Regions from separate parts of the Solibacillus cecembensis genome, predicted to be linked through region 1. Evidence: riboswitches for the same ligand, from Rfam matches in the RefSeq annotation. Region 1 holds a riboswitch; each other region holds the start of a gene.
The links. A riboswitch is a leader RNA that binds a small molecule or an ion and turns the genes downstream of it on or off. The one in region 1 is predicted to bind cobalamin.
Positions count from the first base shown of each region.

Region 2: linked by a shared signal. The riboswitch ahead of ACQKIH_RS03675 (glutaredoxin family protein) and the one ahead of cobJ (precorrin-3B C(17)-methyltransferase) in region 1 are both predicted to bind cobalamin.
Region 3: linked by a shared signal. The riboswitch ahead of ACQKIH_RS19700 (hypothetical protein) and the one ahead of cobJ (precorrin-3B C(17)-methyltransferase) in region 1 are both predicted to bind cobalamin.
Region 4: linked by a shared signal. The riboswitch ahead of ACQKIH_RS19770 (energy-coupling factor ABC transporter permease) and the one ahead of cobJ (precorrin-3B C(17)-methyltransferase) in region 1 are both predicted to bind cobalamin.

Region 1 covers NZ_JBNNMF010000007.1:106,980-110,867, reverse strand. Annotated here, with positions in the region: gene ACQKIH_RS08180 (ABC transporter ATP-binding protein) at 1-376, shown strand, start outside; gene ACQKIH_RS08175 (ABC transporter permease) at 363-1,145, shown strand; cobalamin riboswitch at 1,227-1,407, shown strand; gene cobJ (precorrin-3B C(17)-methyltransferase) at 1,756-3,474, shown strand; gene cobK (precorrin-6A reductase) at 3,485-3,888, shown strand, end outside.
Region 2 covers NZ_JBNNMF010000003.1:81,576-85,463, reverse strand. Annotated here, with positions in the region: gene nrdE (class 1b ribonucleoside-diphosphate reductase subunit alpha) at 1-721, opposite strand, end outside; gene nrdI (class Ib ribonucleoside-diphosphate reductase assembly flavoprotein NrdI) at 718-1,077, opposite strand; gene ACQKIH_RS03675 (glutaredoxin family protein) at 1,074-1,298, opposite strand; cobalamin riboswitch at 1,611-1,788, opposite strand; gene ACQKIH_RS03670 (MFS transporter) at 2,443-3,807, opposite strand.
Region 3 covers NZ_JBNNMF010000029.1:15,987-19,874, forward strand. Annotated here, with positions in the region: gene ACQKIH_RS19690 (bifunctional adenosylcobinamide kinase/adenosylcobinamide-phosphate guanylyltransferase) at 1-320, opposite strand, end outside; gene ACQKIH_RS19695 (ABC transporter substrate-binding protein) at 388-1,344, opposite strand; gene ACQKIH_RS19700 (hypothetical protein) at 1,341-1,889, opposite strand; cobalamin riboswitch at 2,220-2,401, opposite strand; gene ACQKIH_RS19705 (glycine-rich domain-containing protein) at 2,572-3,294, opposite strand; gene ACQKIH_RS19710 (P-loop nucleotide/nucleoside kinase family protein) at 3,847-3,888, opposite strand, start outside.
Region 4 covers NZ_JBNNMF010000029.1:27,865-31,752, forward strand. Annotated here, with positions in the region: gene cbiQ (cobalt ECF transporter T component CbiQ) at 1-281, opposite strand, end outside; gene ACQKIH_RS19765 (energy-coupling factor ABC transporter substrate-binding protein) at 268-555, opposite strand; gene ACQKIH_RS19770 (energy-coupling factor ABC transporter permease) at 557-1,300, opposite strand; cobalamin riboswitch at 1,422-1,599, opposite strand; cobalamin riboswitch at 1,816-2,001, shown strand; gene ACQKIH_RS19775 (ABC transporter substrate-binding protein) at 2,169-3,323, shown strand; gene ACQKIH_RS19780 (FecCD family ABC transporter permease) at 3,295-3,888, shown strand, end outside.

The DNA of each region.
Region 1 (3,888 bases):
GCAAACAACTATTTTGTATTCAACACATATTTTAAATGATGCAGAGGAAATGACCGATCAAGTGCTCTTTTTACGAAAAGGTCAACTTGTCGAGCAAGGGTCTCTTCATCAAGTGCGTACAAAGTTTGATGAGCCGCGCTATAAAATTCAATTTGCATCAAGTGAAGAAGCGAGGCAATTTGCGAGTCAATCAGAGCTTGTAGCAAAAGCTGAACAAAATATCGTTTATGTGGATATTCGAGAAGAAAAGCCATCGATGCAACAGCTACTTCAGCTTTTAGCGAGCGCACCTTATCATGTTGTGAAAGTGGAACGAGAAACAGCAAGTTTGGAAGAAATCTTCATGAAGGTGGCGGGATCTGATGGGACAATTTAACACATTGCTACTAAAAGAATGGCGTGAAAGCTGGCGTAGTTTTAAATTTATTTGGATTCCGATTGTCTTTATATTGCTTGGTATTACGGATCCAATCCTCAATTATTTCATGGAGGATATTTTAAATGCAGTTGGTAATATGCCAGAAGGATTTGCGACGATGATGCCGGAACTCCATGCAATCGATTTACTTGCCGCTTCAACGGGGCAGTTTCAATCTATTGGATTAATTGTATTAATTGCATCTTATACTGGTACGTTTAGTAAGGAACGTCAAAATGGCAAAGCCACACTTTTATATGTACGTCCGATTTCTTTTACTGCGATGTTTTTAAGCAAATGGATTGTGGCGAGCAGTGTGGCGATTGTTAGTGCAATAGCTGGCTATGCGGGAAGTATGTATTATACGGTGCTATTATATGGAAAAGTAGACCCTGCTCGCTTTATGGCGATGCTTGGTACGTATTGCATATGGCTGCTTTTTGTCATGGCTGTTACAGTGGCGATGAGTGCCGCATTTAAAACACCGATTGCGACGACGATAACGATTGTTTTAATCTTAATTGGCTCAGTTGTAGATTCCATAATTGGAGGTTTTTGGACGGTTACTCCATATAAACTGTCGACATATGGATTGCGTCTTGTCGATGAATCCGTCACGATGTCAATATTTTGGAGTACGTTTATACTGACGCTTTCATTGATATTTGTCTTTGTTATTGTAGGAATTTACTTTAGTAAAAAAAGAGCGAGCACGGTGAAGGTTTAGCGTTTATATAAAACCGAGGCCGCGAAGCCAATTATAAAATAGTTGTAATATTTCATTTATATGGTATTGTAAAGTCATAATTTAATAAACTATTAAATAAGTGCTTATATTTTGAGATTAATAGGGAAATTAGTGAAAATCTAATGCAGCCCCCGCTACTGTAATAACTGATGAAATCACGAATATCACTGTCTGAGGATGGGAAGATGTGAGAGTAAAGTGAAGTTTAAGCCAGGAAACCTGCTTATTTAATTCGATTACTTACTTTTCGGTGGGAGAAGTGTAGATGAGAACTCAAATATGGCAGGTCGTAGTAGATTCTATTTTTTTAAAATGCGATTTTTTGTATAAATTTTCAGATACCCAAACTTCTTTTGTAAAAGAAGTTTGGGTATCTTTTTTTTACTTGCTTCAGCAAAAGTCCTCTACTTATTAGAGTATGACGATGAATGACAACTATGTACTTAAATCAGGTGTGGTTTAAACCCAAGCTGAAAAAGGTAAAAGCCCCGGCGGATGTCACAGATTTTTTATGAGGAGTTTTTCGAGCAAGCTCGAAAAAAATCTGGACGCAATTACGCCGAGGCGAAATTGATTAGGAGGGAATGTCTTGAGTAAAGGAAAGATTTTTGTAGTTGGGTTTGGTCCTGGAGATCGAGAACATATTACAAAAAGAGCCGTAGATGCATTACAGCAAAGTAATCATATTATGGGTTATAAAACTTATGTAGATTTAATTCGCCATTTAGTAACAGCGCAAACAATTGTTAGTACGGGTATGACCGAAGAAGTATCACGAGCGCAAGATGCTGTTAAACAGGCAGAGGCAGGAAATATCGTTGCGGTCATTTCAAGTGGTGATGCGGGCGTATATGGCATGGCAGGTTTAGTGTATGAGGTTTTAATTGAAAAAGGTTGGACTGAAGCAACAGGTATTGAGGTAGAAGTTGTGCCAGGAATTTCAGCGATTAACTCTTGTGCGAGCTTACTTGGTGCGCCGGTTATGCATGACTCTTGTACGATTAGTTTAAGTGACCACTTAACACCGTGGACAGTCATTGAAAAGCGTATTGAAGCGGCAGCAATGGCGGACTTTGTCATCGCATTTTACAATCCGAAATCAGGACGAAGAACACGTCAAATCGCAGAAGCACAGCGTATTTTGCTGAAGTATCGTTCACCTGATACACCTGTAGGATTAGTGAAAAGTGCATACCGAGAAAGTCAGAACATCGTTTTAACAAATTTAGCGGAAATGTTAGATCACGATATTGGTATGTTAACGACCGTTGTAGTTGGGAATTCATCTACATTCTTTTACGATAATAAAATTATTACACCACGTGGCTATCAAAGAAAATATACGCTTGGTGATGAAAAACAAGTTTGGAAACCGCATCAACGTTTGAAAAAAGAAGCAGAACCGTGGGCGCTTGATCAAGAAACAGGAGAAGCGCAATCCGGCTATGAAAAAATTGAGGCAATTAAAGCAGGACCAAACCCTAAAATAGAGCCTTTGAAAGAAGTGAGCGTAACTACTGTAGAACCAGTGCCAGTAGTGCCAACAAAACTTCAAAAACTTCCGGAGAAAAAGTCAGCACTTGAGATGGCTAGAATGGCATTAGCTTGTATATCAAACGAACCTGTGAAAACAGATTTTTTAGTACAGCAAGCAATCGAATCGATTTTTGAATTTGCCGTTTCGCCAGGTGTCGCAAATAAAATAATTACACCACAGCAAATGAAGGTACTTGCGGATGTGGTAGGGGAAAATGGAACGTTAGAATATACACCAGATCATCGTTTTCATGTAAAAATTCCTACTGAAGCGCCAGAAAAAATTGTTGAAATATTGCGTGAAACAGGATTGTACGTATTGCCTATGGGGGATGTTTTAAATATAAAGGCATGTGATTTTTGTTATGGAGAGAAAGCAGAATCGATTCCATATGCTGAGGAAATTATGGATACGCTTGGCGGTTTGAAGCTACCAAAGGAACTTCATGTTGGCTTTAATGGTTGTGGAATGGCTTGCTATCGCGCGGTTTTTGATGATATTGGCATTGTATATCGTAAAAAGAAATTTGATCTATTTATTGGAGCCAAGCCAGTTGGTCGAACAGCACATGCAGCCCAACCCGTTGCAGAAGGATTAGAGCCAGATGAACTGATCCCATTATTAACGAAAATTGTTGAAGAATATAAAGAACATGCACATCCAAATGAGCGCTTCTTTAAATACTTTAAGCGCGTGAAGAAAATTGCTCATTTCACATATCAAGACATGAGCTGCAAAATTAAAGTAGAAGAAGCACCATGTGGCGATTAGGAGGAGTGGCATGATTTTATTTTTAGCAGGGACGAGCGATGCACGTGAACTTGCCATTGAGCTACAAAAAAAAGGGCATTCATTATTAGCAACAGTCGTGACAGATTCCGCAGCAAATAGCTTGGAAGAGGCGGGTATTGCCCATCATGTAGGGCGTCTTTCAACCGAGGAAATGGCTACGATTATTAATGAAAAGGGTGTCACTACGGTCATTGATGCAAGCCATCCTTATGCAGAAGAAGCATCAAAAACTGCAATGGCCGCAGCAGAGCAATGTAAGTTAACTTATATTCGTTACGAACGCCCGCAACAACAGTATGTGAATCCGTTAATAGCTGAAGTAGAAACATATGAAGAGGCGGCACTTATTGCACGTGAGCATAAAGGAACCGTGATGTTGACGACAGGTAGTAA
Region 2 (3,888 bases), on a different contig from region 1:
CATTTCGTTGACCTAGCTGATTGGAATAACTAAAAGAGTTTTCCAACAGTTTTGCTACTGGCATTACACCGCTTGCACGATTTAAAATTTCTTTAATCGGATCACCTAATGGACGTAAATCCGTTAAGTTCACCCCAACACCACCGCCAAGACGTGATAGCTCTAGGCAATAACCAATATTTTCAGAAATGCTATTCATCGAGTCATCCATTGACAGTTTAAAGCAGCTTACTAATTCCCCACGTGCTTTTTTCCCACTATTTAATGCAGTTGGCGTTGCCGGTTGGTAAGCTTCCATTATCGCTTCAACAGAACGTTCCGCTAAATCCTTGTTACCTTGTGCTAAATACAAGGCAATAATGACAATGCGGTCTTCATATTTTTCTAAAATTTCTTCCCCATCACGACTTTTCATTGCATAGCTATCGTAAAATTTGCTGGCACTCATAAATGATGGGAAACGGAAATTATAATCATAAGCCTTTTTGTACAGATGCTTAATAAATTCCATCTCATACATGTCGATAAATTCTTTCTCATAGTACCCTTCATCAACTAAATAGCTAATTTTTTCTTCGAGATCAATAAAGTAACGTAAACGTACATTGACATATTCTAAAAAGTAACGGCGTGTCGCTTCTTGATCTTTTTCTAATTCAAGTTGACCTGTTGTGCTATAACGATTCAATACATCATTATTAAGCTTTAAATATGTTTTCATCCTAACACCCTCGTTTCATAAAATGCTTGTATTACGTCATAGTCCGCTTGATAGCCCCGTAAATCTAATTTACACACTAAAGGTACGTCATATGTTACGGCAATTTTTTCACCAGCACCGCCAAATTGCGTATGTCCAAAGTTACTATTGCCACTAACAACTACCCCTTTACAAAATGCTTGATTCTCTTCTAAAAAATGAGAAACTTTTGCAGGGACAGCTCCTAATCCATCTGTGTAAGTGATTAATAAATACGGCTCTTTCAATTGTAATCCTTCCGAAATTTCAATGGATTCCTTTTCTAACTTCGAAACAACACTACGCACATTCCCTGTACGACTCGCGTAAACAATCATTGTGTAATCAACTCAATTTGAGCAATAATCTCCTTAACATCTGCTATAAACATTCCGTCCACTTCTAAAATGGGCACGCTTAAAAGACCTGCATCTATAATTTTTTGCTTTGCTTGTTCATCGTGATCAATATTAATAATTTCCGCTTCAAGTCCTGCATTTTGCAATTCAGATTTCACCCAAAGACATTTCGGACAAATTGTTTTCGTATAAAGTTTCATATAAATTCCTCTTTTCGTAAATTATCAATTACGCCTCGGCGTAATTGTGTCCAGATTTTTTCAAGCTCGCTTGAAAAACTCCCCTAAAAAATCTGTGACATCCACCGGGGCTTAACTTGATTCAGCCGGGGTTTGAATCCCACTGAATAGAATTTGCCTATTTGGCACTCATCCCCCACTTATAGTAGTAGGAGACTTCGGCTGAAACAAATTAAAAAGGCTATCTCTTTTAACAGAGATAGCCGAAAATGGAAACGTTAATAATACCCAAAAATGGTGACGTCCCCATTTCTTAGTCCCCGAAGAAATGATCGATTTGTTTTAATAAAGGCAGGTCTCCTGGCTTTGCTTCATTCTCTGATTTCCTTCCCATACGAATGTACAGTGGATTTAATCATCGTCAGCTTCACAGTTGCGGGGACAGCGTCGGTATTACACCGAACTTCCCTTTTAAACTACATATAGTAGCACCTTTGTAAAACGAACACAATATATTGTTGTTTAATAGACCTAAGTGTACCATCCTTCATTTAAAAAGTAAATCTTGAATAACGATTACCTTGAAGTGAAATAATTCAATCTTATCAGCTTAAGAATTCAAAGTAACCAATTGCTTATTGCTGATAACTTAAATATGAATTGGTTTAATATAATGATCCATCAAATATTTTACCAAAATAGAGTATATCATAAATGGGACAACACCAAAATCTGTTCTTGCCATATCCCTCCCTTTTTTAGAATGGAAAACGTCTGCAAAGTATAGAGGGGTAGCAAATTTGGCTATTAATTGAGGTAAATTGGCTATTAAAACGTGGAATGGCTATTAACTGCATTATTTTGGCTATAACCTGCTGAAGATTGGCTATTATCCGCGTAAATTTGGCTATTACAGCTAACTAATTGGCTATTAACCTGAAATTCCAGCAAAAAACGCTCAAAATGCATGTGGTTTGAAGGAAAAAGTTTATTTTACTTGAACCAGTTTCACTTAGTCAATGCCATACAGCTTTTATATGAAGTCACTTAGCAGGGCCCACCGTTTCCGCAATAAAAAAACAGGACGCTATCCAATCAACGTTCCTGTTTTTTATGTGATTTTGCCAAAATGAAAGGAAATCTTTTATTATTTGACTAACAAAGTTTATAAACTATTCGCAGGAGCTTTTACATTTGTGACTTTATTAGATATTGTGCTCTTTTCTACCGTGTAGTCTGCACGTTCTTCACGAATAAAACTCATAGCGATTGCACCAAAAATCGCCGCAATACCAATTGCCATAAAGTTAATCTGTGGTTGTAAATTAAATGTTAACAAAATCCCCATATACGTTGGGGCAACAATGGAACCAATACGTCCAAAAGCCATTGTACTACCGAGTGCAGCCGCGCGTACATCGACTGAATAATATTCCGCTACATAGGCATTCGACATATTTTGTAAGCCAAGTGAAGCAGCACCAATAATAATAATTAACCCATAAGCAACATAAATATTTTTCGAAAAACCAATCAGTGTCAGTGATACCGCTCCAACTAAATAAAGTGGGATAAGGACACGTTTGAAACCAAAATATTTAATGAAATTGCCGAATACCATTGTGCCAGCAATTGAACCGAATTGTAGCGCTACAATAAACATCAAACTCGATTTTAAGTTATAGCCTGCATTCATCATTAATGTTGGAAGCCATGTATTTAAAGAATACATTAAGATAAATGTACAGAAGCATGATAACCAAAACATCGTCGTACTTAAAGCTAGTTTATTTTTGAACAGATCGCGTACTGGCGACTTTTGACTTGCTAGCTGCTCAGCAAATGTAAATTGAACACCTTTCGGAAGCGTCGGCTCTATTTTTCGAAGGACAGCAGCTAGCGCTTTCGTATCCTTTTGTTGAACTAAAGAATTAAGGGATTCTGGAATGATACGCACGATAAATGGCAAGATAAGCAGTGGTAACCCGGCAATCCAATAAACAGGTTGCCACCCGAATTTTTCTAGAAATACTTGTCCACTAAATGAGGCAAGCATCGCACCTACAGAGTACCCGCAAAAAATGAATGAAATAATAGCCGCACGATGTTTTGTCGGGGCATATTCTGAAATTAAAGCAGCAACATTCGGCATAACTCCCCCAAATCCTAATCCTGCAATGACACGACAAATGATAAATAAGAGAGGCGTTGTTGCAAATCCAGATAATAATGTAAATAAACTAAAAAGGAAGGTTGTAAAAATAATAATATTTTTTCTTCCAAAACGATCTGCATACAAACCGAATAAGACCGCACCAATTGCCGTTCCCATCGTTGTATAACTACTAATTGATCCCGCTACGATATTAGAGAATCCCCATTCTTCTTTTAACAAAGGAATGGTCGCCCCATAAATAACAACATCATAGCCGTCGAACATCATAATAAAAAACAAACAAATGATTAAAATATAATGAAAGCCTTTTAATTTACTGTGATTAACTATTTCAATAGGGTTGACTGTATTCATGATATCCTCCAATATGTATATTGTATTTATGAGCGTGGCTATCATCTTTAGCAAGAGAATCAAAATTTCCATTTAAAGATA
Region 3 (3,888 bases), on a different contig from region 1:
CGGTGTTCACGATTTTCAAGCGTTTCTGTATAATACAGCACATTGGCCAACCACGTTGTGACGCATTCAAACAATAGCACATGCTGATCACTTAATCGCTTAATGGCATCTGGTATTTCTACTTGCATTTCAATTGTTTTCCAGTGCAATCCTTGTTGTTCACGATCCAGCTGATGACGTGTAATGCGCGCTTCCATTTCTCGGTCAAATGCGACTCCTGTAGCGATATAATGATAGTGCAAATCCTGTCCATATTGCTGAACAAGTCGCTCGGCAAAGGCACTTTTCCCACTTCTCACGCCACCTGTTATAAAAATCATCTATATCCCATCCTTTAATGCAATAAAAGAACAAGCAGTTGTATAAGCTTGTTCTCTTATTATAATTCTATTTAAATAACTCTGGATAGACTGTTTCTGCCATTATTTGAACAGCTTGACCAATTCGTGGTGCAGGACGTGACATAATATCTCCATTTACTAAAAATACTTGCTTATTAGTCAATGCACTAATTTTATCCCAACCAGCACGTGACATAATTTCTCCTGTTGGATCGTCAATGTAATTATTCGTTGTTACAATGACTTCCGGATTACGTATAATGACGTCTTCCTCTGTCACGCTTATCCAACTTTTTTGATCTGCAAAAACATTATCTATACCAGCTGCATCCATTATTTCTTGTTGGAATGTTTCGCTACCTGTTGTCCAAATATCTGGAGACGGAGAAATTTCATAAAATACTTTTTTCTTTGTTTCAAGTTTAGCCGTTTTATCTTGTACTTCTTTAATTTGTGCTTGAATATCTTTTACGATTTTTTCCCCAGTTGGCTCCACGCCCATTACTTCAGATAATTGGATAATATCCGAATATACATCATCAAAATTAGCGGCAGATTTGATAACGAAAACTTTTAATCCAACATCTTCAAGCTGACTAATTTGTGCTTCATCACCAACTGTATAAGCAACAACAACGTCTGGATTTAATTCTAAAATACGTTCTGCATTGATAGCTGTAGATGTTGAAACACGCTCAATATTTTGGGCAGCTTCTGGATACGTATCAAAATCGGTTGCACCAACAATTTTATCTCCAACACCTAATTCAAATAAAATCTCCGTATTGCTTGGTTGTAGTGAAACAATTGTATTAGGTACAGTATCAAATGTTACTTCTACACCTCGATCATCAACAACTTTATATGGTTCATTCGTGTTAGAACCCTGCTGTTCTTGATTCGCTTCGTCTTTTGGCTGACTAGCTATTTTTTCATTCGTTGAGCATGCTGTTAATAAAAGTGCGGCTGCGAATGGTGCAACCCATTTCATTGTAATTTTCATCTTTGTTCCTCTTTTCTTTTTTTAACCGGATAAGATTTACTAATGAATGGAATTTCATTGTAAGAATGCTGTTTGTTCATATAAACAGCCATGACGAAAAATACATTCGCTAAAAGCCCTAAGAAATCAAATAAAATTTCCGGTACCTCTCGTTCTTCACTAACTTTATGTAAAGCGCGATATGATTTTTTCGCTTCACTTCGGCAAATATGAAGCCTTGCAGCACTTTCTATTCCCTGTGGTAATAAAAATTGTCGAATAACTTCTTCAACATGACTGACATAAAAATCATAGCGACCACTCAACCAATTTAAATCATCTTCAGTAATAGCTAGTTTCCCTCGCACAGAACCATTTACATGATAAGCAAGTGGCTGAATAATTTGCAAGTCTTCTAAAACAATAGCGCCTTTATCATCCTCCACTAATGTCGGTAAGACAGCACCAATCCTGGTCGTCAGCGAATCTGTTCGGATTTCATAATCCACTAAAGAAATTTTCTCACGCATAAACGGATAGCATGAATAACGAATATCCTTTTTCAATGAAAGTACCTCACTTGCTTTCTAATTTTTTTTAACAGAAATCAATTACGCCTTGGCGTAATTGCGTCAGGATTTTGAATTGTGCTCGCACAATTAATTCCTTTCAAAATCCTTGACATCCGCCAGGGGCATTATCTTCATTCAGCCGGCATTTGGACGTCCTATGAGAAAAGGTATACTTGCGTTCATCTCGCTACTCATAAAGGTGAGCGTCTTCTGCTGAATGAAGATAAAAAAAATGCCCCCCAAGGAAATGGATGGCATCATAAATATCATAATAGAAAACTACGAATATTCCTGCCGCACATTCTCTTTAAATCCGAAGAGTATTTGTTACGATCAGAAAAAGCTTGGTGTCTTGGCTTTGCGCTTATCATACACGTGAAAATATTCCCGCTTTTTAGCAGTCTGTTTTCATCCATGTTCATCAGCGCTCACAGTTACGGATATAGCTTCGGATTTACACCGAATTCCCAATTTATGCTTATAGCACTTTTTCCTGCAAACTTATTAAATTTATAAACATACTGTACCATACGAAAGTTCACATGCAAATGAATTTTTAGTAATACTAATTTTTTAACACATCTGTTGATTTACCAACTTTTCTGTGAAAAACCGATAAAAAAAGAGTATTCTCGTGTAGATTAGCGTTGAGTTGGAAGACTAAAAGTATCTTTTATTAATCTCCACCCCCACCGCAGCTTGAGCAAGAACTACCAGACGAGCAACTACTTTCTGAGCTTCCCGACCCGCAACTCGTACAACTAGCTGAACTGTTGCTGCTTTCTTTCATATAACTAAAAAATTCATCATAATGAAAATAAGAAACCGATAGGAAAGGAACGAGCATTGCATTGTAATTTTGCTGACTCTTTCCTTTTTTCATCATTTCACGTATATCATTTTTATCATAATCTTTTACTTTATTTGCTGTTTTTTTCATGGAAGCAATCAGTGAGAGGACAACCGGCATAGACTTGCTATCACTCTTAAAATATCTTTCTATTAGTTCATTTTCTTGTAAATCTATAAATTCATCAATAATATTTGGATGTACAGGAAATCTGAAAAAACCTTTATAAAGATGGATGTTCTCCCTTCTTATGAAAAAAATCTCCGCATATAGCCAATCAAAAAATCCACGCAAATCAGGATCCGGCTCTACATTTACATTTGGATTATGATGAAGTGTTGCCCCTAAATACTTCTTCGAAAAGTCCTCATACTCACGGGTAAACATGAGCATCTCATGCCACAATTCATCGACTTTTTCGCTAAACATTGGCGATTCTTTTAATAGAGAGGTCAAAATAAAATAACGTTTTAAATCCAGAAGACGCCACCCATACTCATTTTCCTTTAACTTATTTTGTCTACTTACCCTATCTGCTACATTTTCCATATAACCTTTACTAAGGGATTGCTCCAAGTTGTCACTTAGCTTTTTTAATCCTTTAATTGACTTTATATCCAGTACTGTTGGAGATAAGCTAAATTTAAATGACCGTTTTTTACGTATAAATAAAATTAACCAAATAAAAACAACAAGCAGGAGTAACCATCCCATCTAATTCCCCCATTCCTATTTGAATATATTTTAATAGTGTTCATTCATTACAAGACGGTTGTTATCAAGTACGCCAAGGCATGTAACTAGTCCATTGAATTTCCCCAAAATTATTATGCATTGAGCTAGCCCCTTGTATATATCCCATAATCTTACCATGGTACCTTTAACAAAGACCACCAAAGCATACAATCACCCAAAAAGTCTATCTCCGCGTAACAAGAGGTATGAAAAAAGAAGCTTCCCAAAAGTTTACACAACTCATGAGAAACCTCAATTATAATCCTTTATGTTAGTCACCATACATACAAGCGTTGTCGGTGATTGGATTTATCCCTATAAAAGCAGAACCTAGCCTTTTTTATTTATCTTCAAGCAATTTTTTAGTCAACTAAACTCTAAAATATTTAAACCCTCGGATGCTTCTGG
Region 4 (3,888 bases), on a different contig from region 1:
GATGTAGGAACATCCTGTGTAAATGTAATAGATAGCACAATGGCGACCATCCCAGCCGAAATAAAACCAATTGGCGCAAGAAGTAATATGATATATGTTTTCCAAGGGATTTTTGCATAAAAGATAATGGCACCACTCATAAAGAACAGTGTCCAAACCGAATAATTATTATTTCGTAATAGTGTTGCTAACAATAACGTAATGAAACTAAACGCCATCTTTTGGCTAGCTGCTACTTTTTGTATCGCATTATGGCTCGCAATAAAATCAATTTTTAGCATGTTCTTTCGTATGCTTTCCACGCATAAAGCCGATGAAATAGCCTATAATTAGCGCGCCAATGACACCTTGTAAAACGAATAATAAGCTTTCGATTTCACCACTTGGTGGTTCCCAAATTGCACTAAACCAAGGCTCATAATCTGCTGCGATTTCTGTAATTGCTTCTTCAGCCTCACCATCAGCACCGCCAAATTCTGCATCTTGTAAAAATAAGAGTGGTAAAATGGCTAAAATGACAACGCCAATCAGTAAAAGTAAATTTTTCTTAAACATGTTAGCTCTCCTTTGGCTTTAAAATACGTAGTTGAACTAATTCTTTCATATTATATTTTTGTAAGAAGTTCATAATCATCACAGTTAATAACCCTTCACTAATTGCTAACGGAATTTGCGTTAATGCAAAGATGCTTGCGAATTTTTGGAATGAACCTAAAATACCACCAACTTCAGAAGGGAACGCTAATGCTAATTGAACAGATGTCATGACATATGTACCAAAATCACCAAGCATCGCCGCTAAAAATACAGCTACGCTAAATGATAATCCCCATTTTGTTGCTAATTTAAAAACTCCAACGGCAATAAATGGTCCAACTATCGCCATTGAGAAAATGTTCGCACCTAATGTTGTAAGACCTCCATGTGCAAGTAGAATCGATTGAAATAGTAAAACGATTGATCCAAGTACACTCATAACAAATGGTCCAAATAAAATAGAACCTAATCCAACCCCAGTTGGATGGGAACAGCTACCTGTTACCGATGGAATTTTTAATGCGGATAAAACAAATGTAAATGCACCTGATAAAGCAAGTAGTAGTTTGCTTTCTGGGTTTTCTTTTACGACTATGCGAATGACTTGAAGCCCCTTCATAAGAAACGGTAGGCATAGTGCAAACCAGAAGATAGCCCAACCTATCGGTAAAAATCCTTCCATAATGTGCATGGCATGCGCTTGCTTTGGTATAAATAATAAAACGATACCGAAGTAAGCAAGTTTTGGTAATAATTGTTTCATGTTTTTACTCCTTTTTCATATTTGATGAAAAAGTGCATAAAAAAATACACTTTTTAAGAGTAAAAGTGCATCACAAAAACAAGCGCTTATTGCTTGTTTCACGCACCTATCCTCGTAGGTCTGAATCAATAAATTTTTGGTAGGTATCCTGACTTCTCTTCAACGTATTCCATGCCTTCCCACATAAAAAAATGCAGTGACGTAATATGTAATACTCCAAGTTACAGTTGCGGGACAGCACCAGAATCTCACTGGTTTCCCTATTAAGCTTAAAAAGCACCAAAAATCATTCAATTTTCATCATGTGAAAAATAGTATCACTGTAACTAATATTTGTCATCATTAATTTTTTGATTATTCTTTAAATAAATTGAATGAAATAAGAAAATTGGTAATTTACTTGTCAAATTTGAGAAGTATGTTCTCCCATAAACGCTTTTCTCTTCTGAATAGTGATAATTTTTAATTAATTGTTATTGTAAAAATGGAAATAAAATGATAAAGTTACGTTAATTTCATAATGAATGTAGTAAAGTGCTCTTATTTTGTAAGAGGTAAAAGGGAAATTAGTTAAAATCTAATGCTGCCCCCGCAACTGTAATAGCTGATGAAATTACAATCAATCACTGTCAAATTGATGGGAAGATGTAAAAGTAAAATGACGCTTTAGCCAGGAAACCTGCTTTGTTACAGCAACATGACTTTTCGGTGGGAGAAGGGCGGCGACAAATACAGTTTTTTGTATTCCATTACATATTTTTTAGGATGCCTAAGCCTATTTCTAGTTCTTACTGGAAATAGGCTTTTTTTGTTTAGGGGTATTTCGTGTGTTAGCACTTAATAAAACATTTTGAAGGAGAGTTATTTAGTGAAAAACTATGTAAAAACTCTAGTTTACGGTTTTTTATTAACTTTTTTACTTGTAGGTTGCTCTAGTGAAGAACCTGCTGAGGTAAATGCAAATAAAGAATCGACTGGAACATCACAAGCAAATGAAAATGTGAATGAAGAGGCAAATGAGATTACTTTCACAGATACAACAGGAAAAGAAATTACACTATCTTTACCAGTAACAAAGGCTGTTGTTATTAACCGTAATACAGCAGAAGCTATTACATTACTGGGTGCACAAGACGCGATTATCGCAACAGGTGACAATACAATTAAAAATAACGGCTATTTAGGGTTAAATGATTTACCAGATGTGGGGAAAACAGACGAACTAAATATTGAATCGATTTTATCTTTAAAACCTGAAGTTGTCTTTACATTTACAAATCGTCCAGATAATACGCTTGAGGAAAAATTAGAACCTGTAGGAATTAAAGTGGTTCGTTTAAATAACTATTTAGCAGATCAAATGGATGAGGAACTACGTATATTAGCAAAAATTTTCGGAAAAGAAGATCGCGCTGAAGAGTACATTACGTGGAAGCAAAATATTGAACAAATATTAACACAACGTACAAAAGATATTCCAACAGACCAAAAGAAATCCGTATTAGCATTATCTGCTGGTGCACTCAATACAAATGGAAAATATAATATTTATCCAACGGCAACACTAGATGGACAAGCTGGTCCAGGGGAAGGTTTTGCCACTATTTTAGCAGGTGGTATTGATCCGACGCCAGATATTTTATGGGAGTCTACAAAGTCGTCTACAACTGTAAACGTTGAAGAAGAATTTGTCTTAACGGCAAATCCAGATGTCATTACGTTACATGGTAATTTCTTTGGGGGCTATGATGCAAAGGATGCAACAAGCTTTACTGGATTATTAGACAATGTTGTTACTAATACAGCGGTTAGCCAAATGACAGCCGGAAAAAATAAAGATGTTTATATGTTCTATACGAATTTCTTCGGTTCTGATAAAGGATTTATTGGTCGTTTACAATTAGGAAAATATTTATATCCAGATAGATTTGAAGATATTATTGTAGAAGATTACATTAAAGAGTATTTTGAAAACTGGTTAGGGGTTACAGCAAGTGGAATTTGGTTCCATGGTGCAAAATAGTTGGTTGAAACAAGGCAAATTGACTTCTCCAAAAGCTTGGATCGTATTAAGTTTATTAATCGTTTTATTAGCTGTTGCCGTATGCTATGCCTTGTTATCAGGCAGTGCAAATATCCCGGTTAAGCAGTTAATAGGTCTTGAACCGATGACGGATGAAATCAATCGATACATAATCAAAGAAATTCGAATGCCCCGAATTTTACTAGCAATTATAACAGGTATGTCTTTAGCCGTTGCAGGGGTTGTTATGCAGGTGTTATTGAAAAATCCATTAGCTAGTCCGTTTACATTAGGGGTTTCAAGTGGTGCCTCTTTTGGAGCTGCGTTAGCCATTGTTTTAGGAACGAGTATTTTCGGTATGGATTTAGTTGCCTCAGGTAAATGGCTCATTGCATTTAACGCCTTTTTCTTTGGATGTATCTCTGTTTTTATCGTTTATGGAATCGCCACAATTAAAAATGGATCAACGACCGTTTTATTATTAGCAGGTGTGGCAATCGGCAATTTATTCTCAGCGGGCGTTTCAGCAATGAAATATTTTTCAGATAACGAAGCATTAAAAAAT